One region of the Actinomadura rubteroloni genome, then DNA from elsewhere that is predicted to be linked to it. Evidence: predicted binding sites of a transcription regulator. Region 1 holds the regulator's gene; the other holds the start of a gene.
What was found. Region 1 encodes LexA, which represses DNA repair genes until DNA is damaged. Its sites were predicted from a motif close to TCGAACANNTGTTCGA; they were not measured.
Positions count from the first base shown of each region.

Region 2: recA (recombinase RecA) is a predicted target of LexA. The motif match lies at 4,927-4,942, and genes of this name have one in related genera.

Region 1 is NZ_MTBP01000004.1:23,690-31,363, forward strand. It holds gene BTM25_RS24370 (long-chain-fatty-acid--CoA ligase) at 1-448, opposite strand, end outside; gene leuS (leucine--tRNA ligase) at 788-3,283, shown strand; gene lexA (transcriptional repressor LexA) at 3,451-4,140, opposite strand; gene BTM25_RS24385 (LysM peptidoglycan-binding domain-containing protein) at 4,336-4,887, shown strand; gene nrdR (transcriptional regulator NrdR) at 5,119-5,589, shown strand; gene BTM25_RS24395 (vitamin B12-dependent ribonucleotide reductase) at 5,701-7,674, shown strand, end outside.
Region 2 is NZ_MTBP01000002.1:755,781-763,454, forward strand. It holds gene BTM25_RS15010 (alpha/beta hydrolase family protein) at 1-1,325, shown strand, start outside; gene BTM25_RS15015 (regulatory protein RecX) at 1,777-2,250, opposite strand; gene recA (recombinase RecA) at 3,627-4,778, opposite strand; gene BTM25_RS15025 (ATP-grasp domain-containing protein) at 5,045-5,905, shown strand; gene BTM25_RS15030 (hypothetical protein) at 5,966-6,349, shown strand; gene BTM25_RS15035 (glutathionylspermidine synthase family protein) at 6,353-7,504, shown strand; gene BTM25_RS15040 (DUF3046 domain-containing protein) at 7,512-7,674, opposite strand, start outside.

The DNA.
Region 1 (7,674 bases):
GCTCGGCGCCCTCGATCGGGGACGCGGTCGCGGTCGGGTCGGCGGGCATCAGGAAGAAGTGCTCGCAGGCGTCGGTCTCCTGGAAGCCGGCGAACCCGGCCTCGCCGAGCGGGAGCTGCGGCGTCCCCTCGAAGCAGAAGAACGCCTTCGCCTCGGAGTCGGCGAGGTGGTAGGCGATCTCGCGCGGCTTCAGCAGGACGTTCAGCGGCACGACCACCACCCCGGCCTTGAGCGCCCCGAAGTACACCATCGGGAAGTACGGCACGTTGGGCGACGCCAGGGCGATCTTGTCGCCGGGCCGCAGGCCGCGCGCCGCCAGCAGGTTCGCCACCTGGTTCGCGACCGTGTCCAGCAGCGCGTACGAAAGCCGTGTGTCGCCGAGGACGACCGCGTCCCGGTCGGGCGTCTCGCGGGCCGCGTCTTCGAGAAGGACGGAGAGATTGAGCATGGCACTCCTCGTACCGGGTGGTGTCACCAGGCGGTTACTACTGGCGAGTGTACGAACCGTAGTGCTCATCCTGATACATAAGTTGCGGCCGACGCCATATGTGGTGCTTGCTTGACATCAAGGTTGTGACCATCCGGTCGGTTCGGTGGCCGTTATCGACCGCGCGACGGCCTTGCCCCTGCGCTAGTCTTGTTGTATGCGGACCACGGCCCTCCTTCTTCGACCGCCGCGCTGAGCCCTACCCGGCGAGCGCGGCGACCCCTCCTGTGCGAGGGGTTCTTTCATGTCAGGGCATGTCCGTGCAGGCCCCTCAACGACCGGAACCAGTGGAGCAGCGACGTGAGCAGCGACGAGACCTCGCGCAACGACCAGGCGGCCGACGGGTACGACCCGCGGGCCGTCCAGGACAAGTGGCGGGACCGCTGGGCGCGGCTCGCGCCCCACCGGGCGGGCGGCCCGGACGACCCGCGCGAGCGCCGCTATGCCCTGGACATGTTCCCCTACCCGTCCGGTGACCTGCACATGGGCCATGCCGAGGCGTTCGCGATCGGGGACGTGTCCGCCCGCTACTGGACGCAGCGCGGGTACAACGTCCTGCACCCCATCGGCTGGGACTCCTTCGGCCTGCCCGCCGAGAACGCCGCGATCAAGCGCGACTCCCACCCCGCCGAGTGGACGTACGCCAACATCGAGACCCAGGCCGAGTCGTTCCGGCGCTACGCCCCGTCCTTCGACTGGACGCGGCGCCTGCACACCTCCGACCCCGAGTACTACCGTTGGACGCAGTGGCTGTTCCTGCGCTTCTACGAGCGCGGGCTGGCCTACCGCAAGGGCGGGCAGGTCAACTGGTGCCCCAACGACCAGACCGTCCTGGCCAACGAGCAGGTCGTCGGCGGCCACTGCGAGCGCTGCGGCGCGCTGGTGGAGCGGCGCGTCCTGACCCAGTGGTACTTCAAGATCACCGACTACGCCGACCGGCTGCTGGACGACATGGACCAGCTCGAAGGCGGCTGGCCCGAGCGCGTCCTGCTGATGCAGCGCAACTGGATCGGCCGCTCCACCGGCGCGGACGTGGACTTCGTCATCGAGGGCCGCGCCGAGCCCGTCACCGTCTACACGACGCGTCCGGACACGCTGCACGGCGCGACGTTCATGGTCGTCGCGGCCGACGCGCCGCTGGCCGAGCAGGTCGTCGCGCCCGAGCAGCGCGCCGCGTTCGAGGCCTACCGCGAGGAGGTGTCGCGCGAGAGCGAGATCGAGCGGCTGTCCACCGAGCGCGAGAAGACCGGCGTGTTCCTCGGCCGGTACGCGGTGAACCCGGTGAACGGCGAGCGGATCCCGGTGTGGGCGTCGGACTACGTCCTGGCCGAGTACGGGCACGGCGCGATCATGGCGGTGCCCGCGCACGACCAGCGCGACCTGGACTTCGCGCTGAAGTTCGGGCTGCCGGTCCGCGTCGTCGTGGACACCGGCGCGCCCGACCCCGCGGCGACCGGCGTCGCCACGCCCGGCGAGGGCACGCTGGTCAACTCCGGGCCGGTGGACGGCCTGGGCAAGGCCGACGCCATCGCCCGGACGGTCGAGCTGCTGGCCGAGCGCGGCACCGGACGCGCCGCCGTCAACTTCCGGCTGCGCGACTGGCTGGTCTCGCGGCAGCGGTTCTGGGGCTGCCCGATCCCGATCGTGCACTGCCCGGCGTGCGGCGAGGTGCCCGTCCCCGAGGACGAGCTGCCCGTGCGGCTGCCCGACGACCTGCGCGGCTCGGACCTGGCGCCCAAGGGGACGTCCCCGCTGGCCGCCGCCGAGCAGTGGGTCAACGTCGACTGCCCGAAGTGCGGGGGCGCCGCCAAGCGCGACTCCGACACGATGGACACCTTCGTGGACTCGTCCTGGTACTACTTCCGGTACTGCTCGCCGGACTACACCGACGGGCCGTTCGACGTCGAGGCCGTCCGCCGCTGGATGCCCGTCGACCGCTACACCGGCGGCGTCGAGCACGCGATCCTGCACCTGCTGTACAGCCGGTTCTTCACCAAGGTCCTGTACGACATGGGCCTGGTGGACTTCACCGAGCCGTTCAAGCAGTTGCTCAACCAGGGGCAGGTCGTCAACGGCGGCAAGGCGATGTCCAAGTCGCTGGGCAACGGCGTCGACCTGGGCGAGCAGATCGGCGAGTACGGCGTGGACGTCGTCCGGCTGGCGATGCTGTTCGCCGGCCCGCCCGAGGACGACATCGACTGGGCCGACGTGTCCCCGCAGGGCATGGCGAAGTTCCTGTCGCGCGTGCACCGCGTCGCGTCCGAGGTCGCGTCCGCGCCCGGCGCCGACCCCGCCGCCGGGGACCGCGAGCTGCGCCGCGTCACGCACCGGACGATCGAGGAGGTCACCGGGCTGGTCGAGGCCACCCGGTTCAACGTCGCGATCGCCCGGCTGATGGAGCTGGTCTCGGCCGCCCGGCGCGCGATCGACTCCGGGCCCGGCGCCGCCGACCCGGCCGTCCGCGAGGCCGCCGAGACCGTCGCCGTCCTGCTGTCGCTGTTCGCGCCCTACACGGCCGAGGAGGCGTGGGAGCGGCTGGGCCGCACCGCGCCCGTCGTGACGGCCGGCTGGCCCGCGGTGGACCCGGCGCTGCTCGTCCAGGAGTCGGTGACGTGCGTCGTGCAGGTCGCGGGCAAGGTCCGGGACCGGCTGGACGTGGCGCCCGGCATCGACGCGGGCGAGCTGGAGGCGCTCGCGCTGGCGTCCGAGCGGGTCGTGGAGGCCCTGGCCGGAGCGGAGATCGCCAAGGTGATCGTCCGCGCGCCCAAGATCGTGAACATCGTGCCGCGCCGCTGAGCACGCGCGAAAGCCCCGTCCGGGACGTCCGGGCGGGGCTTTCGCGTGTCCGTGCTCGGGGACGGAATCACGGGGCCGTTCGGGGCCGTCGCACTGGACGGTTTGTCAATGCGGGAAAGATTTCGGTCCGCCGGACGGGAACGCCGTGGTATGTCAGGATTCTCCCGTCACATCTTGCGGAGAACCGCGACCACACGTCCCAGAACCGACGCTTCGTCACCCGGAATCGGGTCATACGCCGGGTTCTGCGGCATCAACCAGATATGGCCGTCCCTGTGCTTCAGCGTCTTCACGGTGGCCTCGCCGTCGATCATCGCGGCGACGATGTCGCCCTGCTCCGCGACCGGCTGCTGCCGGACGACCACCCAGTCGCCGTCGGCGATGGCCGCGTCGATCATCGAGTCGCCGGTGACCTTGAGCAGGAAGTGCGTGCCCTCGCCGACGAGCTGCTTGGGCAGCGTGAAGACGTCCTCGACGGCCTCCTCGGCGAGGATCGGGCCGCCCGCCGCGATCCGGCCGACGAGCGGCACGTACGCGGGCGCGGGCCGCGTCCCGGCCGGCTCGGCGCCGTCGACGTCCTCGGCGGTGCGCACCGGCGTCGCGCCCGGCACCCGCACCTCGACCGCGCGCGGACGGTTCGGGTCGCGCCGCAGGTAGCCCTTGCGCTGGAGGGTGCGGAGCTGGTGGGACACGCTGGAGGTGCTCGTCAGGCCGACGGCCTCCCCGATCTCGCGCATCGACGGCGGGTAGCCGCGCCGCTGGACCGAGTCGCGGATGACCTCGAGGACCATGCGCTGCCGCTGGGTCAGCCCGCTTCCCTCGCCGGAACCGTCGGGCAGCTCCCGGGCCTTGCTCATCGCTCGTCGCCTCCAGGCGGTCGGATCCGTCACTCCTCGTCCAGGGAACGCTACCGCCTCCACGACCGATGATCAAACAATTGTTCGAAGAAGATGCTCGCCTTCCCCCACTGCCGTGCGATAGAACATCGTACACACGTTCGATCGAAAATGCATTCGAAACGTCGGGTGCGGACCGGTCGCGGAGGGGCAGAGATGGGTGATTCGCTCCAGCGGGGACAGGTGGCGGTGTGCGGCGGCGGCCTCGTCGCCGGGCACGAGGAGCGCGGTGCTCCCGAGGACGGCGCGCGGCGGGGGTTCCCGCGCCGCCGGGGGCATCTGCGACTGATCATCGGCGGGCGCGGCGAACCGCTGGCGGACGTCCCGGCGTTCGTGGCGCCCCGCGTCGTGCGCCGGGCCGAGGCGCGGGCCGTGAGCCGGCCGGAGGGGCGGCCGGGGCTGCGGCTGACGCGGCGCGGACGGATCGTCGTCGGCGTCCTCGCGGCGGGGGTCGCGCTGGCCGTGCTGTGGCCCGTCGCCGGCGCGCTGCACGCCGGGACGCCGCCGAGCCCGCGGCCCCGGCCCGTCCGGGACGCCGCCCGCACCGCGACGGTCGTCGTGGGCGAGCGCGACACGCTCTGGGACATCGCCGTCCGGGCGGACCCGCACGGCGACCCGGGCGCGACCGTCCGGCGGATCCGCGACCTCAACGGGATGTCGGGGTCGATCGTCCAGCCCGGGAGCAGGTTGCGGGTCCCCGCCCGCTGACCCGCGCGGCGGGAGTAAGTTGCTGCGCCGGCGCGACACGCCGGAATGGTGCGCGCGAGGTCCGATGTGATCAGGGTCTACGCGCGGGACGCCAGGTCAGAGTTGCGTAGCGTGCGTCGGCGCCCTACGGTTGACCACAACATCTAGTAGTCGACGCGGTATCATTAACCACAGATTGTGGTCGTGTGACGTCCGTGTGACGCGGCCTTGCGTCAGGGGAGAGGAAGACACGTGCACTGCCCGTTCTGCCGCAACCCCGACACCAAGGTCATCGACAGCCGCTCCGCCGACGACGGGGCCGCCATCCGGCGGCGCCGCTCGTGCCCGGAGTGCGGCAAGCGGTTCACGACCCAGGAGAACGTGCTCCTCATGGTGGCCAAGCGCAGCGGCGTCACCGAGCCCTTCTCCCGGGAGAAGATCATCGCGGGGGTGCGCCGGGCCTGCCAGGGGCGGCCCGTCGGCGAGGACGCGCTGGCCCAGCTCGGCCAGCGGGTCGAGGAGGCGCTCCGGGGGACCGGCTCGGCCGAGATCCCCTCGCACCAGGTGGGCCTGGCGATCCTCGGGCCGCTCGGCGAACTCGACGAGGTCGCCTACCTGCGCTTCGCGTCCGTCTACCGGTCCTTCGAGTCCCTGGACGACTTCGCCCGGGAGATCGAGGACCTGCGCGGGCGCACTCCTGGAGAACACGCGCCGCCCCGGTGAGCGGCGGATCGGCACAACAGCACTGAGAACGGACAGCCCGGGGACGCCATCGTCCTCCGGGTTCAATCGTCCTGGACAGGACCCGGCGGGAGGGTCCGGAGGGGGAAGCCCATGACCGAGACGGTGAGCGGATCGTCGGCCCGGCGCGGCAAGGGAGGCCGCAAGGGCCTCAAGGTCGAGCGGATCTTCACGACGGAGGGCGTGCATCCGTACGACGAGATCCGCTGGGAGCGGCGCGACGTCGTCATGACCAACTGGCGCGACGGCTCGGTCAACTTCGAGCAGCGCGGCGTCGAGTTCCCCGACTTCTGGTCGCTGAACGCGGTCAACATCGTCACGTCGAAGTACTTCCGCGGCGCCGTCGGCACGGCCGCGCGCGAGTGGAGCCTGAAGCAGCTCATCGACCGCGTCGTCCGTGCCTACGTGGACACGGGCCTCGCGGAGGGCTACTTCGCGTCCTCGGCCGACGCCGAGATCTTCGAGCACGAGCTGACCTACGCCCTGGCCCACCAGCTCTTCAGCTTCAACTCTCCCGTCTGGTTCAACGTCGGCACCAAGTCCCCGCAGCAGGTCTCGGCGTGTTTCATCCTGTCGGTGGACGACACGATGGAGTCGATCCTCGACTGGTACAAGGAGGAGGGGATCATCTTCAAGGGCGGGTCGGGCGCCGGACTCAACCTGTCGCGGATCCGCTCGTCCAAGGAACTGCTGTCGTCCGGCGGGACGGCGAGCGGGCCGGTGTCGTTCATGCGCGGCGCGGACGCGTCCGCCGGGACGATCAAGTCGGGCGGCGCGACCCGCCGGGCCGCCAAGATGGTCGTGCTGGACGTGGACCACCCCGACGTGGCCGAGTTCATCGAGACCAAGGCGCGCGAGGAGGACAAGATCCGCGCGCTGCGCGACGCCGGGTTCGACATGGACCTCGGCGGCCGGGACATCGCGAGCGTCCAGTACCAGAACGCCAACAACTCGGTGCGCGTGTCCGACGAGTTCATGCGCGCGGTCGAGGAGGACGGCGAGTTCGGGCTGCGGTCGCGGCTGAGCGGCGAGGTCATCGAGAAGGTCCGCGCCAAGGACCTGTTCCGGCTGATGGCCAAGGCGGCGTGGGGGTGCGCCGACCCGGGCATCCAGTACGACGACACGATCAACGACTGGCACACCAACCCCGAGACCGGCCGCATCACCGCGAGCAACCCGTGCTCGGAGTACATGTCGCTGGACAACTCGTCCTGCAACCTCGCGAGCATCAACCTGCTGAAGTTCCTCGGCGCGGGCAACGTGTTCGACGTCGAGCGGTTCGCCAAGCTCACCGAGCTGATCATCACGGCGATGGACATCTCGATCACGTTCGCCGACTTCCCGACCGAGAAGATCGCGCGGACGACGCGGGACTACCGGCAGCTCGGCATCGGCTACGCCAACCTCGGCGCGCTGCTCATGGCGAGCGGGCACGCCTACGACTCCGAGGGCGGGCGGTCGCTCGCCGCCGCGATCACGTCGCTGATGACGGGCGTCGCCTACCGGCGGTCGGCGGAGCTGGCGGGGATCGTCGGCCCGTACGAGGGGTACGCGCGCAACGCCGACGCCCACAAGCGGGTCATGCGCAAGCACGCCGCCGCCAACGACGACCTGCGGACGCTGGACGCGGTGGACCGCGCCGTCCACAAGGCCGCCACCCGCCAGTGGGCCGAGTGCCTGAAGCTCGGCGAGCGCAACGGCTACCGCAACGCGCAGGCGTCGCTGCTCGCGCCGACCGGCACCATCGGCCTGATGATGGACTGCGACACCACCGGCATCGAGCCCGACCTCGCGCTGATGAAGTTCAAGAAGCTCGTCGGCGGCGGGTCCATGCAGATCGTCAACCAGACGGTGCCGCGCGCCCTCACCCAGCTCGGCTACCAGCAGGAGCAGATCGAGGCGATCGTCGAGTACATCGCCGAGAACGGGCACGTCGTGGACGCGCCGGGGCTGCGTCCCGAGCACTACGAGGTGTTCGACTGCGCGATGGGCGAGCGGGCGATCAGCCCGATGGGGCACGTCCGGATGATGGCGGCGGTGCAGGCGTTCCTGTCCGGGGCGATCTCC
Region 2 (7,674 bases), on a different contig from region 1:
GCACCGAGGTCCGCGTCGCCGCCATCGAGGACGGCAAGGCCGTCACGCCGCGCACCGTGAAGGGCGGCCTCACCGAGTCGGCGCTCGCGCCGGTGTGGGCGAGCGACCAGGCGCTCTACGTCGTGTCGGACTGGCCCGGCTGGTGGAACGTCTACCAGGTCGGCCTGTACGGGGAGTCGCCGCAGGCGCTCTACCCGGCCGAGGAGGAGTTCGCCGACGCGCCCTGGCAGCTCGGCGGGATGCCGTACGCGCTGCTCGCCGACGGGCGGCTCGCCGTCCTGCACGGCGAGGGCGACCAGCGGCTCGGCCTGTACGACCCCGACACGCTCGACCTCGAAGACCTCGACCTCGGGTACGACGACTGGGCGATGTCGTTGTCGGCGTCGGGGACCACGGTCGTCGGGATCGGCGGCGGGCCGGGGATCGCGACGTCGCTCGTCCGCGTCGACACCGCGACCGGGACGGCCGAGGTGCTGCGCACCGAGCTGGACGAGCTGCCCGACGCGGCCTACCTGCCCCCGCCGCGCGAGGATCGCCTCGACGGGACATTCGGCCGCGCCGTCCACGCCTACGTCTACGAGCCCGCCAACCCCGCCGTCGACGGGCCGCCGGACGAGCGTCCGCCGTACGTCGTGTTCGTGCACGACGGGCCGGCGCGGCGCGCGTCGCGGCGGCTCGACCTCGCCCGCGCCTACTTCACGAGCCGCGGCATCGGCGTCGTGGACGTCAACTACGGCGGCTCGACCGGCCACGGCCGCACCTACCGGGAGCGCACCCGGCGCCAATGGGGCGTCGTGGACGTCGAGGACGCCGTCTCCGCCGCACGCGCCCTCGCCGACGCCGGGTTCGCCGACCCGGGCCGCCTCGCGATCCGCGGGTCGGGCTGGACGGCGCTCGCCGCCGCGACCGCCACCGACGTCTTCAAGGCCGCGACCGCCTACGCCGGCGTCGGCGACCCGAAGGACCTCGCCGCGACGACGCACGACTTCGAGTCCCAGTACCTGTTCGGGCTGATCGGGCCGCTGCCGGGGTTCGAGCGGGCCTACGACGAGCGGTCGCCGCTGCAGCGCGTCGAGTCGAACGCGTGCCCGATCCTGCTGCTGCACGGCCTGGACGACCCGGTCGTGCCGGCCGCCCAGTCCGAGAAGTTCGCCGAGGCCCTGGCCGACAAGAAGGTACGCCATGCCCGCCTGACGTTCGCGGACGAGAGCCACGTCTTCCAGCGCGAGGAGACCGTCCGGGCCGCCCTGGAGGCCGAGCTGTCCTTCTACGGGCAGACGCTCGGCTTCGAGCCCCGCGACGTCCCCGCCCTGGACCTGGGCTGACGCCCGAGGGCATCGACTCCCGGCCCCGCCGCCCCACCCGGGACCGGCGCCGACCGCCCGCCACGAGCACACGCGCGGGCCCGGCGCCCTCCGAACAGTGCGCAGCTCGCCGGTCAGACCGCCACGCGCACGCGCGCGGCTTCGGTGACGTAGGACTTGTCGCGGCGCAGCGCGAACGGCCGCCACGCGCACGCGCGCGGCTTCGGTCGCCCCCGGCCACGCGCCGCCCCGCCACCGCCACGCGCACGCGCGCGGGCCCGGCGATCCACCGCCGACCTGCCCACCGCACGCAGCGCACTCCCCGGCGGCGGAGTCCGCACGCGAGCGACGCCCGGCCTCGGACGCCGTCGGCAGCGGAACCCGGCGCGTCCGGCCGACACCGTCCGCCTGCGCTTCCGCCCAGGCGCGGACCGGTCGCCGACGAGGCACCCGAGGGCGCTCCCGCGCGCGGTCAGTCGAGGTGGTCGAGGCCCTCGGGCACGTCCGTCCCCTCGGCTTCGAGCGCCTCGCGGACGACGCGGTAGGCCGTCCCCGGCGGATACCCCTTGCGGGCGAGCATCCCGACGAGACGCCGGGTGCGCTTCACGGGGTCGACGTCGCGGGTCGTCCTGAGCTTGCGGTCGACCAGGGCACGGGCCGTGCGCGCCTCCTCGTCCGGATCCAGCTCCTCGACGGCCTCCCCGACGGTCTCGGAGTCGACGCCGCGCCGCCTCAGCTCCGCCGCCAGCGCCCGGCGGGCGAGCCCCCGCCCCGCGTGCCGCGAGCGCACCCACGCCTGCGCGAACGCCTTGTCGTCGATCAGCCCGACATCGGTGAACCGCCCGAGAACACCCTCGGCCACGTCGTCCTCGACGTCCTTGCGCCGCAACGCGTCGGCAAGCTGCGCACGGGTACGCGGCGCGGCAGCGAGCAACCGCAAACAGATCTCACGCGCCCGAGCCTCCGGATCAGCCGGCTTAGCCCGCGCCGCCCCCCGACCCTCAGCATCACTCCCACCCTGCCGCTCACTCTCACGCGAAGACGCGTCGCCATCCCACCCGCCACCACGCCGACCCCCAGCACCACGCCGACGCCCGGCACCACCGCGACCCCCCGCACCACCCCGCGACCCGGCATCGCTCTGCGCCCCGGCACCGCCCGACGGCTCAGCGTCGCGGCCCGTCCCAGCGGCGCCCTGCGACCCGGCATCGCGCTGTGGACCGGTATCGCTCTGCGATCCGGGATCGTCCGGCGGCTCAGTGTCGTGACGCGTTTCAGCGGCGCTCTGGGACGCGGTAGCGCGCTGTGGGCTTGGGGCGCGCTGGCGTCCGGCGGCGCGTGGGGGCGTGCGCTCGTTCTGGTCTTGGGGCTCGCCGTCGGGACGGTCCGTGGGCGGAGTTCGGCGTTCGGGTTCGACGTGGCCAGCGGCTTCGGGGCGGCCCCTCGACTCGTCCGGGTCACCGGTCTCGCTTCCGGCCGGGCCTCGCGTCCGGTCGTCGTCCCCGGCGTTCCGCCGCGCGGACGATGTGCGCCGTTCTCCTGAACGCTTCTGTGTTCCGCTGCGGCGCGTGCGTGCGCCCGTGCCGAATGAGGCGCCGCCGCGCGGCGCCAGATGACCGAACGGATTGTCCGGGCCGCCGCGCCGCCGGGCTTCTTCCTCCGCGGACCGGAGATGCTCGAACGGCCCCCCGCCCGCCCGGTCCGCCGCCGTGCCGGGCGCCACGGGAGACGACGCCTCGGCGTCCGTCTCCGGGGGCGCGGATGACCCGTCCCCTTCGGGTGCGGTCGTCCCGCCCGCGCCGGTCAGGTGCGCGAACGGACTCGCGGACGGGTCCGGACGTTCACCGGCTGGCTTCGCCAGATGCGCGAAGGGCGACTCGCCGCCCGCCCCCGGACGCGACGGAGGCGCCAGATGGCCGAACGGGTTCTCCACGGGGCGCGGGCCGCGACCGAGATCGGCGAACGGGCTTCCGCCCGCCGGGCTCCATTCCGCGACCGTGTCCCCCGCGCCCTCCGCGTCCCCCGCGTCCTCTGTGTCCCCGTAGCTCGGGTCCTGCGAACGTGCGTCCGCCGCGTCCGGCGGTTCCGAGCCCGTGTTCGTTGCGGACGCGTTCTCGGTGAGCCGGACCTTGCGGGTCGGGTCGTCGGGGACGGGTGGTTCGTCGGTCGTCATGGGCGTGTCCCGGGGACGTCGTGAGCGGCGGCGCCATCGGGGAAGGTCCGGCCGCCGCCGAGGCGGGACCGGGAAGGGCGCCGCCGCCCCGCATCAGGGATCATCGCTCAGCCGACCGTCGGACGTCACCCTTCTCGGCGGATCGGGCGTCAGGATTCGGCCGGGGCAGCCGTGGCCGCAGGGGCGGCCGTGGCAGCCGGGGCGGCCTTGGCGGTGCGGCCCTTGCGGCCCGTGGCGGGCGCCGGGACGGCCGGGGCGTCGACCGGCTTGGCGGCCTCGGTGGTCTCCGCCGCCTCCTTGTCGACCTTGGGCCCGATGCCCAGCTTCTCCTTGATCCGCTTCTCGATCCCGTCGGCCATGTCCGGGTTGGCCTTCAGGAAGTTGCGGGCGTTCTCCTTGCCCTGGCCGAGCTGGTCGCCGTCGCAGGTGTACCAGGCGCCCGACTTGCGGACGAAGCCGTGCTCGACGCCGAGGTCGATCAGGCCGCCCTCGCGGGAGATGCCCTGGCCGTAGAGCAGGTCGAAGTCGGCGACCCGGAACGGCGGCGCCATCTTGTTCTTCACGACCTTCACCCGGACGCGGTTGCCGACCGCCTCGGTGCCGTCCTTGAGCGTCTCGATGCGGCGCACGTCCAGCCGGACGGAGGCGTAGAACTTCAGCGCCTTGCCGCCGGTCGTGGTCTCGGGCGAGCCGAACATCACGCCGACCTTCTCGCGGAGCTGGTTGATGAAGATCACGGTGGTGCGGGTCTGGTTGATCGCGCCGGTCAGCTTGCGGAGCGCCTGCGACATCAGCCGGGCCTGGAGGCCGACGTGGCTGTCGCCCATCTCGCCCTCGATCTCGGCGCGGGGGACGAGCGCCGCGACCGAGTCGATGACGACGATGTCGATCGAGCCGGAGCGGATCAGCATGTCCGTGATCTCCAGCGCCTGCTCGCCCGTGTCGGGCTGGGAGACCAGCAGGGCGTCGATGTCGACGCCGAGCTTGCCGGCGTACTCGGGGTCCAGGGCGTGCTCGGCGTCCACGAACGCCGCGATGCCGCCCTTGCGCTGGACGCTCGCGACCGCGTGCAGGGCGATGGACGTCTTGCCGGAGCCCTCCGGCCCGTAGACCTCCACCACGCGCCCGCGCGGCAGGCCGCCGATGCCGAGCGCGATGTCGAGGGAGATCGCGCCGGTCGGGATGACCTCCACCGGGGCGCGCGTCTCCTGGCCCATCCGCATGACCGAGCCCTTGCCGAACTGCCGCTCGATCTGGGCGAGGGCGGTTTCGAGAGCCTTCTCCCGGTCGTTCGCTGCCATGTCTGCCCCTTCGTCTGTTGCTGTCGCCGGCCCGGTGGCTCTCGCCCCGCCCGTGGCGGCGGTGTCGGAGGCGACGTTACGAGGAGCCGCCGACAGTTTCGAGTCGGCGGGGCGGTTGTGGATAACGTCGCGCGCCGCGACCAGCGTACCGAACATTCGTTCGATCATGGCCGCGTGTACTGATTCACCCGGGAATCTCCGTGCATCAGGCGGTCCGACGCCGTACGCTGGCGCAGTCCTGCGCGGTCCCCGGAGGGTTCCGAAACATGACGCTGACCGTCCTCTTCTGCGGCGATCCGCTCCGCCCCCGGCTCGTCGACCGGCACTTCGCCCGCGAGGCCGGCGCCGTCCGGGACCACTACGGCGAGATCGCCCTCATCGACCACGACGCGCTCGTCCGGGGCGACGCCACGGCCGCCGTCCGCGCGGTGCCGCGCGACCTCGGTCCGGCCTGGTACCGAGGCTGGATGCTGACGGGCGACGCGTACGCCGCCCTGGCCGAGGCCCTGCGCGGACGCGGGACGACCCTGCTCACCCACCCCGACGACTACCGGCGCGCGCACGAGCTGCCGGGCTGGCACGACACGTTCGCGGGCATCACCCCGGCCAGCGTGTGGCGTCCGCTGTCCCCCGGCGGCGACGTCGGCGACCTGACGGACCTGGTGCGTCCCCTGCGCCCCGGGCCGGCGGTCGTGAAGGACTACGTCAAGTCCCGCAAGCACGAATGGGAGGCGGCCTGCTTCGTCCCGGAGGTGAAGGACGCCGCGGCGCTGCGCGCGGTGGTGGCCGAGATGGTCGCGCTGCAGGACGAGTTCCTCGCGGGCGGCGTCGTCGTGCGCGAGTTCGAGGAGTTCGACGGGGCGGGCGAGTCGCGCGTGTGGTGGGTGGACGGCGAGCCCGTGCTCGTGGGGCCGCATCCCGACAGTCCCGGAGTCGAACCCGAGCCGGACCTGATGGACGTGGCGCCCGCCGTCCGGGCGCTCGGCTGCCGGTTCATCACCACCGACCTGGCGCAGCGCCGGGACGGTGCGTGGCGGGTCGTGGAGGTCGGCGACGGCCAGGTCAGCGATCTGCCGGAGACGGTCGATCCGATGGATCTGTACGCTCATCTGCCCGTACCGGAGTGAACCGGAACGGGGTCCGGCCCCGTCGAAGGGACCACGTCCCCTCGCAGTAAGGAACGTCCGTTGCCCCCTGAACAGGACCCGGCCCGCAGGCTCAGCTCCCGCGCCGTGAAGATCGGCATGGTGAGCGCCCTGTCCCTGACGCTCGTGGCGTGCAGCTCGAAGTCCACGACCGCGTGGTGCGTGGACCGCGGTTCGAGCGGCGGGTTCACCAACACCAAGAGCGGCTACCGCAGCGTCCCGGATTCGTACTGCAACCGTTCGGACATCGACAACGGGACGGTCGGGTACGGCCGCTACTTCTGGTACTACGGCGGCAGGCGCGGGAGCAACGGGTTCGTCACGGGCGGCAGTGTGCGCGGGCCGAGCGGCGGAAAGATCAAGTCCGGCTCGGGGAGGACGCTGAGCCGCGGCGGGTTCGGCGGCCACGGCAAGAGCGGGAGCTGACCGATGCGGCGCGAACGGTCGGTCCCCCGTGCGGGCTGGGCCGAGAAGGTGGAAGAGCACGGCCTGGCGTTCCACGAGACGGCCCATCCCCCGCACCTCGCCCGTCCGTACTGGGACGAGTCGGTGAACTACGTCTTTTCGATGGACGAAGTACTGGCCCTGGAAGAGACCGTCGAGGAGCTGCACCGCATGTGCCTCCAGGCGGTGGAGCACGTCGTCACGACCGGCCGCTACCACGTCCTCGGCATCCCGGACTGGGTGGCGCCGCTGGTCGAGGCGTCGTGGCGGCGCCGCGACCCGCACCTGTACGGCCGGTTCGACCTCTGCTACGACGGCTCCGGCCCGGCGAAGCTGCTGGAGTACAACGCCGACACCCCGACGTCCCTGGTCGAGAGTTCGGTCGTCCAGTGGTACTGGCTGCAGGACGTCCATCCGGGCGACGACCAGTGGAACTCGATCCACGAGCGGCTGGTGGACCGCTGGAAGGAGATGTCCCTCGGCCCGGGCCCCGTCCACTTCGCGTGGACGACCGAGGACGAGACCGGCGAAGAGGTCATGACGATCGCCTACCTCCAGGAGACCGCCGAGGAGGCGGGCCTGACGGGCACGGGCATCGCGATGGAGGACGTCGGCTGGCACGCGGGCCGGGGCCGGTTCGTGGACCTGGCCGAGGACGAGATCCGCACGCTGTGCAAGCTCTACCCGTGGGAGTGGATCGTCGCCGAGCCGTTCGGCCGCAACGTCCCGCAGGCGCCGACGGCGTGGATCGAGCCGATCTGGAAGATGGTCCTGTCGAACAAGGCTCTGCTGGTATTGCTGTGGGAGTTGTTCCCCGGCCATCCGAACCTGCTGCCCGCGTACCTGAACACACCGGGGAACCTCGCGTCCTACGTCCAGAAGCCGCTGCTGGGCCGGGAGGGCGCGAGCATGCGGATCGTGACGCCGGACGGACGGGAGCAGCGCACCGACGGCGAGTACGGCCGCGAGGGGTACGTCTTCCAGCAGTTCCACCCGCTGCCGGACTTCGACGGTGAACACCCGGTGCTCGGTGCGTGGATGGTGGCGGACGAGGCCGCGGGCCTCGGGATCCGCGAGACGGCGGGCCTGATCACCGACGACACGTCGTCGTTCGTCCCGCACCGCATCGCGGGCTGAGCGGGCGTCAGCGCAGGTCGTACGACACGTCGAAGGACGCGACAACGGCGGCCCAGATCGCCTTGGCCGACTCGCCGTCGGCGAACGCCTGGTCGATCGTGCGGCCGCCCAGCTCAGCGAGGACGTGGTCCTTGGCGACGCTCCGGGAATAGCTCGCGCCGAACTGCCGG